One region of the Streptomyces sp. NPDC088923 genome, then DNA from elsewhere that is predicted to be linked to it. Evidence: riboswitches for the same ligand, from Rfam matches in the RefSeq annotation. Region 1 holds a riboswitch; the other holds the start of a gene.
The links. A riboswitch is a leader RNA that binds a small molecule or an ion and turns the genes downstream of it on or off. The one in region 1 is predicted to bind glycine.

Region 1 (6,252 bases):
AGGCGGCGTTGGTGCCGTGCGCCGAGGAGGGGATGAGGCAGACGGTACGGGCCGTGTCGCCGTTCGCGCGGTGGTAGCCGCGCACCGCGAGCAGCCCGGCCAGCTCGCCCTGCGAACCGGCGTTGGGCTGGAGCGAGACCCTGTCGTACCCGGTGACCTCGGCGAGCCGCTCCTCCAGCTCGCGGATCAGCTCCAGGTACCCCTGCGCCTGCGAGACCGGCACGAAGGGGTGCAGGGAGCCGAACTCGGGCCAGGTGACGGGCTCCATCTCGGTCGTCGCGTTGAGCTTCATCGTGCAGGAGCCGAGCGGGATCATGCCCCGGTCCAGGGCGTAGTCCTTGTCGGAGAGCGAGCGCAGGTAGCGCAGCATCGCCGTCTCGGAGCGGTGCGCGTGGAAGACGGGGTGGTCCAGGTACGTGCTCGTGCGGTGCAGCGCCTCGGGAAGCGCGTCGGGCGTCGACGCGTCGAGGGCCTCGATGTCGGCGGTGACGCCGAAGGCGGCCCAGACGGCGGCGAGGCGGGCGCGGTCGGTGGTCTCGTCGCAGGCGAGCGAGAGCGTGTCCGCGTCCACGCGCCGCAGGTTGACGCCCTGCTCGCGGGCGGCGGCGAGGATCGCGTCGGCGCGCCCGGGGACCGTCACGGTGAGGGTGTCGAAGTACTCGCCGTGGACGACGGAGACGCCCCCCGCGCGCAGCCCGGCGGCGAGCAGGCTCGCGTAACGATGGGTGCGCTCGGCGATCGCCCGCAGCCCCTCGGGGCCGTGGTAGACCGCGTACATCCCGGCCATGACCGCGAGGAGGACCTGCGCGGTGCAGATGTTGCTCGTCGCCTTCTCGCGGCGGATGTGCTGCTCGCGGGTCTGGAGGGCGAGGCGGTACGCCTTGTCGCCGTCGGCGTCGACGGAGACGCCGACGAGGCGGCCGGGCAGGCTGCGCGCGTGCGCCTCGCGGACGGCCATGTAGCCGGCGTGCGGGCCGCCGAAGCCCATCGGGACGCCGAAGCGCTGCGTCGTACCGACGGCGATGTCCGCGCCCAGCTCGCCGGGCGAGGTGAGCACGGTGAGGGCGAGCAGGTCGGCGGCGACGGTGACGACCGCGTGGACGGCGTGCGCCTGCTCGATGACGGGGCGCAGGTCCCGTACGGCTCCGGAGGCGCCCGGGTACTGGAGGAGGACGCCCGTGACGCCGCCCTCGGCGTACTCGGCGGGCAGGCCCTGCGACAGGTCGGCGACGACGACCTCGACGCCCGTCGGCTCCGCGCGGGTGCGCAGCACGGCGACGGTCTGCGGGAAGGTGTCGGCGTCGACGAGGTAGACGCCCTTCTTGACCTTGCCGACGCGCCGCGAGAGGGCCATCGCCTCGGCGGCGGCGGTGCCCTCGTCGAGCAGCGAGGCGCCCGAGGTGGGCAGCCCGGTGAGGTCCGCGACCATCGTCTGGAAGTTGAGCAGCGCCTCCAGGCGGCCCTGCGAGATCTCCGGCTGGTAGGGGGTGTACGCGGTGTACCAGGCCGGGTTCTCCATGACGTTGCGCAGGATGACCGGCGGCGTGAAGGTGCCGTAGTAGCCGAGGCCGATCATGGAGTCCACGACCTCGTTGCGCCGGGCGAGGGCGCGCAGTTCGTCGAGGACCTCGGCCTCGGTGCGCGCGGCGGGGAGCTGGAGCGCCTCGGCGGAGCGGATCACCTCGGGCACGGCGGCGGCGGTGAGTTCGTCGAGCGAGCCGAAGCCGACCTGAGCGAGCATCTTCGCCCGCGCCTCGGCGTCGGGCCCGATGTGGCGCTGGGCGAAGGGCGTGCCCTCTTCCAGCCGGGTCAGCGGGGTGCGGTGGACGGTCATCTGCGGGGGCCTCCTGGTCGGCGCGACCTGCACCGGATACCACCTGCGGGTACCCGGACGGCCTCCCCCTCTGTCATCCGGACCTGAGAGCTTCACCTTCACGGACGCAAGCGCCCGGGCAGGCTTTCACCGTCGGTGAGGACCGTCGCCCCGCATACCCGCCGGACGCGTCCTGCTTTCCAGAGTGACCTCGCCCGCGCGGTACAGGGGCCTGAGAGATTCCGGGGAGGATTTGCTCCTTCGGCGTCCCCGGATCTCGCGTTCCGGGGCACTCTCCCGCACAGGGTCAGCAGCCACTGGCCAGCGTACCAGCGGCGCGCCGGGCAGGTCAGGGGCGGCGGGGCGCCGAGTGGCCGCCGGAGCGGAAGTGCCTTTACGTAGGAGTACGAGCCCTACGGCCCCGCAGCGCGGGTGCCGACACCAGGAGGTGCCGTGGAGAGCGATATCGACCCGCACGCCCTGATCGGTCGCAAGGCGGTGGACCACGAGGGTGCCAGGATCGGCACCGTGGACGAGGTGTACCTCGACGACGCCACCGGAATCCCGGAGTGGGCGGCGATACGCACCGGCCTCTTCAGCAGGGACGCCTTCGTCCCCCTGGAGCCGAGCCGACTCGTCTCCGGCGTCCTGCGCGTCCCCTTCGCCCGCGCCCTCATCAAGGACGCGCCCGACTTCGGCGTGGGCCGTCACCTCTCCCCGCAGCAGGAACTCCGGCTCTACCGCCACTACGGCCTCGACGCGAGCCCCCCGGAACCGCACGAGGACCTCGAATTCGGACGCGTAGCGGGCCGCGAGGACGCCTGAGCGCCCCGCCCTCCGCATCGATTCCCGGCCGCCTTCCGGCACCACCGCCTACCGCGCCCGCGCCTCGCCCTCCCCGCCCACCCGGACCAGCGGAAGCGGTTCTCCCCCGCTCAGGTCCGGGTCGTCGACGGCGAAGGTCCGTACGCGCCCCGGGCGCTCGTCGTACGGCGTCTCGAAGCGCACCGTGACCCGCCCGAGCCCGCTGCCCTGCACCCACCCGGGCCCGTGCTCCCGGTGCACGACGTCCTGGCCCGGGCGCCACTGGGACACGGGCGGCGCGGACGGTACGGGCACGGGCGCCGCGACCAGGACGGGTTCCGGGACCCGCGTGAGGGGCTCCTCGCCCGCCGTCGTCCGCGCGAAGAGCACCTCCTGCGTGAAGTCGGCGAGCCCGGAGACCCCGACCCCGAGCAGCCGCACCCCGCCCGTCGTGTCCACGAGTTCCAGGAGCCGCGCCGCCGCCTCACGCACGACGGCCGGGTCGTCGGTCGGCGCGCGCAGCGTCTCCGAGCGCGTCAGCGTCGAGAAGTCGTACCGCCGCACCTTGAGCACCACGGTCCGCCCCGAGCGGCCGCTCGCCCGCAGCCGCCCCACACAGCGGTCGGCGAGCGCGGCGACCTCGGCCCGCACCCGTACCCGGTCGTGGATGTCGAGGTCGTACGTATCCTCGACCGAGACCGACTTCCCCTCCCGCTCGGCGACGACGGGCCGCTCGTCGCGCGCGAGCGACATCGCGTACACCCCCGCGCCGTGCGCCTTGCCGAGCAGTCGTACGAGTTCGTCCTCGCCCGCCTCCGCGATGTCCCCGATCGTGCTGATCCCGGCCCTGCGCAGGTGGTCCCCGGTGGCGGGGCCGACGCCGGGCAGCACCCGCACGGAGAGCGGCGCGAGCAGTTCGCGTTCGGTGCCGGGCTCGATCAGCACCAGCCCGTCCGGTTTGGCCCGCTCGGAGCCGATCTTCGCGAGCATCTTCGAGGCGGCGAGCCCCACGGAGCCCGTCAGCCCCGTCCGCGCCCTGATGTCGGCCCGCAGCCGCTCCCCCACCGCACGCGCCGTCTCCGCGTCGAAGGCCACGCCTCCGGCCTCCAGGTCGACGAACGCCTCGTCGAGGCTGAGCGGTTCCACGAGCGGCGAGAGGGCACCGAGCAGCTCCATCACCTGCTCGCTCACGCTCCGGTAGAGCGTGAAGCGGGGGAAGAGGTACGCGGCGTTCGGCGCGAGGCGGCGCGCCTGCGCCGTCGGCATCGCCGAGTGCACCCCGAAGGCACGCGCCTCGTACGAGGCGGTGGAGACGACTCCGCGCGGGCCGAGCCCCCCGACGACGACCGCTTTCCCGCGCAGGCTCGGCTTCGCCGCCTGCTCGGCGGCGGCGAAGAAGGCATCCATGTCCAGATGCAGCACGGTCGGGGCACGTCTCACACCCCCATGCTCGCGCACCCCACTGACAACGCCCGGTACGGACGGCCCGGGACACGGCGGAGCCCGGACGCGAAGCGCGCTTGCGATACGGCAAAGGCGGGCGGCCACCCGGCCACCCGCCTCCGCTCCGCGAGGTCCCCCGCAGTACCGGGCCTCACACCGCCCGATTGCGCCGCCGGGCCGCGAGTTCGTCCCCGGCGGCCTCGCCACCCCGGACGATCGTCTCCCCCGCGTCGATCCGCTCACCGTGCAGTTGCGCGAGCGCCGCCTCGACGTCGCGCTGTACGACACCCACGGCGATGCCGAAGACTCCCTGCCCGCCCTGGAGCAGTTCGACGACCTCCTCGGAGGACGTGCACTCGTAGACCGTCGCCCCGTCGCTCATGAGGGTCATCCCCTCCAGGTCCCCGGGGTCGCGGTGGCGCAGGTGCTGCACGGTGCCGCGGATGTTCTGGAGCGCGACCCCGGTGTCGAGGAAGCGCCGCACGATCTTGAGGACCACGACGTCGTGAAAGCTGTAGAGCCGCTGCGTCCCGGAGCCCTGCGCGGCACGCACGCTCGGCTCCACGAGTCCGGTGCGCGCCCAGTAGTCGAGCTGGCGGTACGTGATGCCCGCCGCCACACACGCCGTCGGCCCCCGGTACCCCACCGCGGGCGCGGGTACGATCGCCTGCGGTCCCTGCGCACCCCCGCGCAGCGGCAGGGGAGCCTCGCCGTTCGGGCGTCGTCCGGGAACGCCCCCCACCCTGCTGTCGCCGCTGCTTCTCACGCCGACCTCCGTCCTCGACCTGGCACATGACGGTAGGCAGTCACCAGGGGTGCGTCAACGATCGCCACGCTGGGCACGCCGGGTGAAATTCCCCCAGAGAGTGGTTTACCGCGCAGCGTGCGGGGGTAAGGCTAACCGAATGCCCGCCCGTCCCCCGGTTCCCGGCTGGAATCGGGGGCCCGGAGCGGGCCTCACTGACTGTTGGTCCCGAAGTCCTCGGGAGAGATCTGGTCGAGGAACTCGCGGAACTTCTCCACCTCGTCCTCCTGCTCGTCGGGGATCGCGATCCCCGCGCTGTCGAGCAGTTCCTCCGCGCCGTAGATGGGCGAGCCGGTGCGCAGTGCGAGCGCTATGGCGTCGGAGGGACGGGCGCTGACCTCGATGCCACTGGCAAAGACGAGTTCCGCGTGGAAGATGCCGTCCTTGAGGCCGGTGATGCGGACCTCGGTCAGCTCCTGGCCGACTGCTTCGAGCACGTTCTTGAAGAGGTCGTGCGTCAGCGGCCTGGCAGGGGTCATCCCCTGCTGGGCGAAGGCGATGGCCGTCGCCTCGCCGGCACCGATCCAGATGGGAAGGTACCGGTCGCCTCCCACTTCTCGCAGGAGCACGATCGGCTGGTTGGAGGGCATTTCGACCCGGACACCTACGACGTCGAGCTCATTCACACACCAACCCTAGGTCGTCCCCGGCCGGTTTGGGTAGTCGGGGGCGTACGAGCAGGGAGGCACAGGGCCGAAAGGCGCACCGCTCCCGTAAGGAAACTCTCGCGCGAAGCGGTACGAAACGGGCGCGGGCCCTCGTGAAACCGCTTTCGCTCAGGACCGTACGTCGAGCGCCAGCTCGACCAGCGCGCTGTGCAGCCCCGTCGCCAGGTCGGCCAGCTCGCGGGTGCGCTCCTCCGCCTGCGCCCGGGTCTGCGGGTTGCGGTGGCGGACGAGCGGGGCGACGACCTGCTCCACGAGCCCCGCCTCGCGGTCGGCGGCGGCCTTGGTCGCCCGCAGGTGCCTCGGCTCGATGCCGTGCCGCCCGAGTTCCGAGACGAGCCGGGCGACGCGCACCAGGCGGGCGTCGTAGTGCCCGTCGGGGAGCGGGGCGACGAGGCCGTACGACTCCCAGGCGGCCAGCTCCGCCTCGTCCACGCCCGCCGCGGCGAGCAGTTCGGCGCGGCCGAGGCGGCTCACGGTCACCTCGTCCCGGGGCGGCGGGCCGCTCTGCCGCCCGACGAGCGGTGCCGCCGGGCGCTCACCGCGCTCGACGGCGTCCAGGTACTCGCGGATCGCCTTCAGCGGAAGGTAGTGGTCGCGCTGCATCCGCAGGACGTGGCCGAGGCGCTCCACGTCCCGCGGGGTGAACTTCCGGTAACCGGAAGGAGTGCGCTGGGGCTCGATGAGCCCCTCCGACTCCAGAAAGCGGATCTTGGAGATGG
Region 2 (6,252 bases), on a different contig from region 1:
GGACTGTCCACGCAGCCTCAGCCTTGCGGCCCCGCATACGGCGGCGGATACCCGTACCCCCGCCCCGCCCCCTGCCCGGGAACCTGCCCCGGCACCTGCCCCGCCCCCGCCCCCGGCGCGTGCGCCTCGCGCGTGTAGAACGGCCGGGTCCGCTCGCGCAGCCACTGCGCGAGCGGGTCGTGCGGGTCCATGAGGGAGACCGCCATGACCGTGAGGTCCTCGGGGAGCGCGGTCGAGGAGAGGCGGAGCATCGTGTGCGCGGCCTCGACGGACCGCGGGCCCTCCTCGTAGAGATCGAGGCCGATGGCGAGGCACGGCAGGCCCGCGGTCGGCTGCACCCAGGCGCGGTGCAGGCCGCGGACGACGGTCGTGCGGTGCGCCTGCTGCGTGAGGAGCGCGTAGAACTGGGGCAGTTCGATGGTCGGTTCGGCGAGCCGCAGCGGTCCGGCCGGCTGCGTCGCCGGGCCGAGCGCGACGCGGCGCAGGTCGGCCCAGGGGATGCCGATGCCGCCTCCGGGCGCGTGCGGGTTGAGCCACAGGCCGCGGCGGGCGGGGTAGAGCGCGCCCGCCACCGACTCGCCCCGCTCCAGGACCTGCGCGCGGCTCCAGCCGCTCACCGCGAGTTCGCCGGGCGAGGTGACGCAGGGCGCGTAGGAGTGCCCGGCCACGTCCATGGAGCCGTACCGCGCCTCGGGCGAGCCCGGGGTGCCGGAGAAGAGCAGCATGTGGACGCTGCTCGTGGCGAGGGCGTGCAACAGCGCCTCGTAGGAGTCGAAGCGGCCCGGTACGACCTGCCGCAACGCCTCTTCGAGGTACTCCCCCGTCCCCGGCCGCGTGCGGCCCGGGATCTCGCCCCCGGCCGCCGTGCCCGACGCACTCACCTGTGACCGCCCCTTCGTCGTGAATCGACCGCCCCACCGTACTGGCCCCTGTCCCGGAGCGCAGGGTCGCGCCGCGCGCGACCTCCGGTCAAAGCCTGGCGCGACCTCCCGTCACAGCCCGGCCCGGTCTCCCGCGAGGCCGCGCGCGACCTCCCATCAAACCAGTTCGGCGCGCGAACCGGTCCTCGCGCGGTCCCCGCCGGCTCAGTACCCCGCGGCCGTGTGGAAGGGGCGCACCCGGGCTCGCAGCCAGTCGGCGACCGGGTCCTGGGCCACGTCGAGGAGGATCAGGTTGACCGGCCAGGCGACGGGGGCCCGGCCGAGTGCGCGGCCGAGCGCGTCGAGCACCGCCTCGCCGCCCGCCGGGTCGCTCAGCTCCACCCCGACGAAGAGGGAGGGCGGCTGGTCCTCGACCTCCGCGAGGCAGCGGCGCGCGGTGCGCACGAGGCCGGTCACGGCGAACTCCTCGGCGGCGGCGCTCAGGAAGTCCACCGGGTCCACCTGCCAGTCCGGTTCGCGCAGCCGCACCCGGCCGCCGCTGCCGGGCCCGTCGAGCACCGTGCGTCCCGCGCGGCACAGTTCGGCGACGGCGGGCGGGGGCAGGGGCACGGTGACGGTGCCCTCGGGGTTGAGGAGGATGCCGAGCTGGGCGGGCAGTCCGCGCGCGAAGTCGATCGCGGCGACCTCGGCGAAAGGCGTGTACGTGCCCATGACGCCGAGGAGTTGCTCCTGCGAGCTGAAGACCGGCACGTACGCCTGCCCGTCCAGTTCGACGGCCTGGAGGTCGAGCGCCATGCTCTCGGGACCGCCGCCCCTGGGCAGCGGCACCCATATCGTGGCGCGCCCGAGCGTCTCGACGATGCGCCCGCCCGCGCCCGGCACGCCCAGCGAGGCGACGAGCACCTGCTCCAGCTCGTTGCCCGGCCATCCGCCGTACGGCGCGGTCTCGGCCGTCGTCTGCGCCGGAACGTTCATCCGCTTCCCACCCTGAGCCCGCGGGCGCCTGACCCGCTGTCGTTCACGGCCGCCACTGTGCGCGGGGCCGCCCTCGTTCGCTGCTTGCGGGCGCACTGTAGCGCGCGACGCCGACAAGCGACCCGGTCCCGGCCCGGCTCAGCCGTCGCCCGCCCGGCGGGGCGCGGGCAGCGCGGGGGGTGCGACGGGGGGCGTGGCGGGCGGTGCCGCTCGTGGTGCCGTCGGGGGTACGAAGTCGAGCCCGGCCAGTTCGGCGGCGGCCTCGCGGTCCAGCAGGACGAGGTGGGCGCAGCCGTGCGGGAGCCGCCCGCGCGCCGCCCGCGCGCGCAGTCCGCTCGCGGCCCTGCGGTGGCGGGCGAAGGCGTAGCGGCTCACCTCGCGGCCCCGGGCGCGCTGCCCGGCGCGGGCGAGTGGCGGGGAGACGTCGAGGAAGAGCAGGTGGAAGCGGGTGCCGCGGCGCCGGGCGGCCAGGGCGAGCAGGGCCCGTACGAAGGGCAGCGTCCCGCAGTCGTGCACGAGGAGGCTCTCGTGCGTGGTGAGCGCGGCGCGCAGCAGGACGCGGTAGTGGTCGAGCCGGACGAGCGGCCGGTACAGGGCGTAGGGCAGGGCGGGCAGTCTGCCGGTCCAGCGCTCGCGGGTGTCCTGCGAGTCGATCGTGCGGGCGGTGGCGAGGCGGGCCAGGAGCGTCGACTTGCCGCTTCCCGGGAGCCCCGAGACGGCCACCAGGTCGCCCTCGGCGAACCGTAGCCGCCGGGGGGCGTACGGGGCGCCTTCGCGCAGGTCCAGGACGCGGGGTGCGGCCTGCCGCACGGGCGCGTCCCCCGCCGTCCGCCGCGCGGGCCCGTCCCCGGTGTACGTGGCGGCTTCCCCCGTACCCCCGCCGCCCTCGCCCCCGCCGTGCCCCGTACCGCCACGCGCGCCCGTCCCCGCGCGCTCCCCGGTAGCCCCGCGCTCCCCCGTACCGCCGCGCTCCCCCGCGCCGTCACGCTCCGTTCCGGTCCGCTGCCGCATCGCGCTTCCTCCCCCGTGCTCGCGGTCCGCCCGCCGCACACTCCCCCAGAGTAAAGAGAAGGTAATGCGGACTACCGGGACAGTGCCCAGCCGGGGGGTGCGGGAACCCCGGCGTGACGCACCTCGCCGCCGGGGGGCGGGATGCCCCTTCTGTCGCCCGGGACGGCGTGCGATGATGGCGGCGATCGACCGCTTTCCCACAGCTCGACGGCCTCGGGGCCCGAGGGCTGGACAACCTCATACCGGCCGCTTGAATCCGCGCGGGAGAGTCCCGGGAGCCGCACAGCCGCTCCGGGGCGCCGAAGGAGCAAGTCCCTCCCTTGAATCTCTCAGGCCCCGATACCGCGCGGGCGAGGCACATCTGAAAAGCGGGCCGGGCGACCGGTCCCACCCACGGTGCAAGTCCGCCCGCCGCGCGCGGGTCATGGCGAACCTCTCAGGTCCCGATGACAGATGGGGAGGAACTACCTCGCCCGTCTCGTTTCTGGGAGCCGACCGCATGAGCGACACGCCAGACACCGCCCCCCTCCGCAAGACCGCGCTCGACGCCGCGCACCGCGCGCTCGGCGCGACGATGACCGACTTCGCCGGCTGGGACATGCCGCTGCGCTACGGCAGCGAGCGCGAGGAGCACACGGCGGTGCGCGAGCGCGCCGGGCTCTTCGACCTCTCCCACATGGGCGAGATCACCATCGCGGGGCCGCAGGCCGTGGACCTGCTCGACTTCGCGCTCGTCGGCAACATCGGCTCCGTGAAGGAGGGCCGCGCCCGCTACACGATGATCTGCCGCGAGGACGGCGGCATCCTGGACGACCTCATCGTCTACCGCACGGCCGCCGACACCTACCTCGTCGTCGCCAACGCCTCCAACGCGCAGACCGTCCTCGACGCGCTGCGCGAGCGCGCGGCCGGTTTCGACGCCGAGGTGCGCGACGACAGGGACGCGTACGCGCTCCTCGCGGTGCAGGGCCCGGCCGCCGCGCCCGTCCTCGCGAAGATCACCGACGCGGATCTGGACGGGCTCAAGTACTACGCGGGCCTGCCGGGCTCGGTGGGCGGCGTCGAGGTCATGATCGCGCGCACGGGTTACACGGGCGAGGACGGTTTCGAGCTGTTCTGCGCGCCCGCCGACGCGCCGAGGCTGTGGGGCGCCCTCTTCGCGGCGGGTACGGAGTTCGGGATGGTGCCGTGCGGGCTCGCCTGCCGGGACACGCTGCGGCTCGAAGCCGGGATGCCGCTGTACGGGCACGAGCTGAGCACCGCCCTCACGCCGTTCGACGCGGGCCTCGGGCGCGTCGTGAAGTTCGAGAAGACGTCGAACGAGGGCCGTTTCGTGGGCCGTGCGGCGCTGGAGGCCGCGGCCGAGAAGGCCGCGAGCACTCCGCCGCGCAAGCTCGTCGGGCTGATCGCCGCGGGGCGTCGCGTCCCGCGCGCCGGGTACGCGGTCGTCGCGGACGGGCAGGTCGTCGGCGAGGTCACCTCGGGCGCCCCGTCCCCGACGCTCGGCAAGCCGATCGCGATGGCCTACGTGGACGCCGCGCACGCGACGGCGGGCGCGGAGGGCGTCGGCGTCGACATCCGGGGCAAGCACGAGCCGTACGAGGTCGTCGCGCTGCCCTTCTACAAGCGGCAGAAGTAACCTCCGCGAGTCACCGGACGCGCGCGAGTCGCGGCCCACTCGCCTGCCCGCGCCTTCCGCCCCGTTCCTTCCGCACCCCCTTTTCCCACCACTCCCCCGCGTACAGGAGAATTCAGGCCATGAGCAACCCCACGAACCTGCGGTACAGCAAAGAGCACGAGTGGCTGTCGGCCGCCGAGGACGGCGTCTCGACGGTCGGCATCACGGCGTACGCCGCCGGTCAGCTCGGTGACGTCGTCTACGCGCAGCTCCCCGAGGTCGGCGACAGCGTCGAGGCCGGTGAGACCTGTGGCGAGTTGGAGTCGACGAAGTCGGTGAGCGACCTGTACTCGCCCGTGGGCGGTGAGGTCACCGAGGTCAACGCGGACGTCGTCGAGGACCCCTCGCTCGTCAACTCGGCGCCCTTCGAGGGCGGCTGGCTCTTCAAGGTGCGGGTGAGCGAGGAGCCCGGCGACCTGCTGAGTGCTGAGGAGTACGCGGCCTTCGCGGGCTCCGACGACTGACGACGCCGCCGACGACGACGCCGCGCGGTCCTCGCGACCGCGCTCCCGAACTCGATAGGGACTGAACTCTTGTCTTCGCTCCTCAACACCCCGCTCCACGCGCTCGACCCCGAGGTGGCCTCGGCGGTCGACGCCGAGCTGCACCGCCAGCAGTCGACGCTGGAGATGATCGCCTCCGAGAACTTCGCGCCCGTCGCCGTCATGGAGGCGCAGGGCTCGGTGCTCACCAACAAGTACGCCGAGGGCTACCCGGGTCGCCGTTACTACGGCGGCTGCGAGCACGTCGACGTGATCGAGCAGCTCGCGATCGACCGGGTCAAGGCGCTCTTCGGCGCCGAGCACGCCAACGTGCAGCCGCACTCGGGCGCGCAGGCGAACGCCGCCGCGATGTTCGCGCTGCTCAAGCCGGGCGACACGATCATGGGCCTGAACCTGGCCCACGGCGGTCACCTGACCCACGGCATGAAGATCAACTTCTCCGGCAAGCTCTACAACGTCGTGGCGTACCACGTCGACGAGGAGACCGGCCGGGTCGACATGGACCAGGTCGCGGAGCTGGCCCGGGAGGCCCGGCCGAAGCTCATCGTGGCCGGCTGGTCGGCGTACCCGCGTCAGCTCGACTTCGCGGCGTTCCGCCGGATCGCGGACGAGGTCGGCGCGTACCTCATGGTCGACATGGCGCACTTCGCGGGCCTCGTCGCCGCCGGTCTGCACCCCTCCCCCGTGCCGCACGCGCACGTCGTCACGACGACGACGCACAAGACGCTCGGCGGCCCGCGCGGTGGCGTGATCCTGTCGACGGCCGAGCTGGCGAAGAAGATCAACTCGGCGGTCTTCCCCGGTCAGCAGGGCGGCCCGCTGGAGCACGTGATCGCGGGCAAAGCGGTGGCCTTCAAGGTCGCGGCCTCCGAGGACTTCAAGGACCGCCAGGCGCGGACCCTGGAGGGCGCGCGCATCCTCGCGGAGCGCCTCGTCGCCGCCGACGTCACCGAGCACGGCGTCTCGGTCCTCTCCGGCGGTACGGACGTGCACCTCGTTCTCGTCGACCTGCGCCACTCGGAGCTGGACGGGCAGCAGGCCGAGGACCGTCTCCACGAGGTCGGCATCACCGTCAACCGCAACGCGGTCCCGAACGACCCGCGTCCCCCGATGGTCACCTCGGGGCTGCGCATCGGCACGCCGGCGCTCGCGACGCGCGGTTTCGGCGCCGCGGAGTTCACCGAGGTCGCCGACATCATCGCCG

Region 2: another riboswitch for glycine. It lies ahead of gcvT (glycine cleavage system aminomethyltransferase GcvT); the one in region 1 lies ahead of gcvP (aminomethyl-transferring glycine dehydrogenase).

The regions. Positions count from the first base shown of each region.
Region 1 is NZ_JBIVIO010000003.1:7,176-13,427, reverse strand. Features, by position in the region: gene gcvP (aminomethyl-transferring glycine dehydrogenase) at 1-1,834, opposite strand, end outside; glycine riboswitch at 2,024-2,123, opposite strand; gene ACIP4O_RS15460 (PRC-barrel domain-containing protein) at 2,267-2,638, shown strand; gene ACIP4O_RS15455 (DNA polymerase IV) at 2,687-4,057, opposite strand; gene ACIP4O_RS15450 (MerR family transcriptional regulator) at 4,212-4,826, opposite strand; gene ACIP4O_RS15445 (bifunctional nuclease family protein) at 5,018-5,491, opposite strand; gene ACIP4O_RS15440 (MerR family transcriptional regulator) at 5,642-6,252, opposite strand, start outside.
Region 2 is NZ_JBIVIO010000002.1:709,577-715,828, reverse strand. Features, by position in the region: gene ACIP4O_RS14405 (enhanced serine sensitivity protein SseB C-terminal domain-containing protein) at 18-881, opposite strand; gene ACIP4O_RS14400 (enhanced serine sensitivity protein SseB) at 1,086-1,856, opposite strand; gene ACIP4O_RS14395 (AAA family ATPase) at 1,995-2,867, opposite strand; glycine riboswitch at 3,119-3,222, shown strand; gene gcvT (glycine cleavage system aminomethyltransferase GcvT) at 3,367-4,506, shown strand; gene gcvH (glycine cleavage system protein GcvH) at 4,626-5,009, shown strand; gene glyA (serine hydroxymethyltransferase) at 5,079-6,252, shown strand, end outside.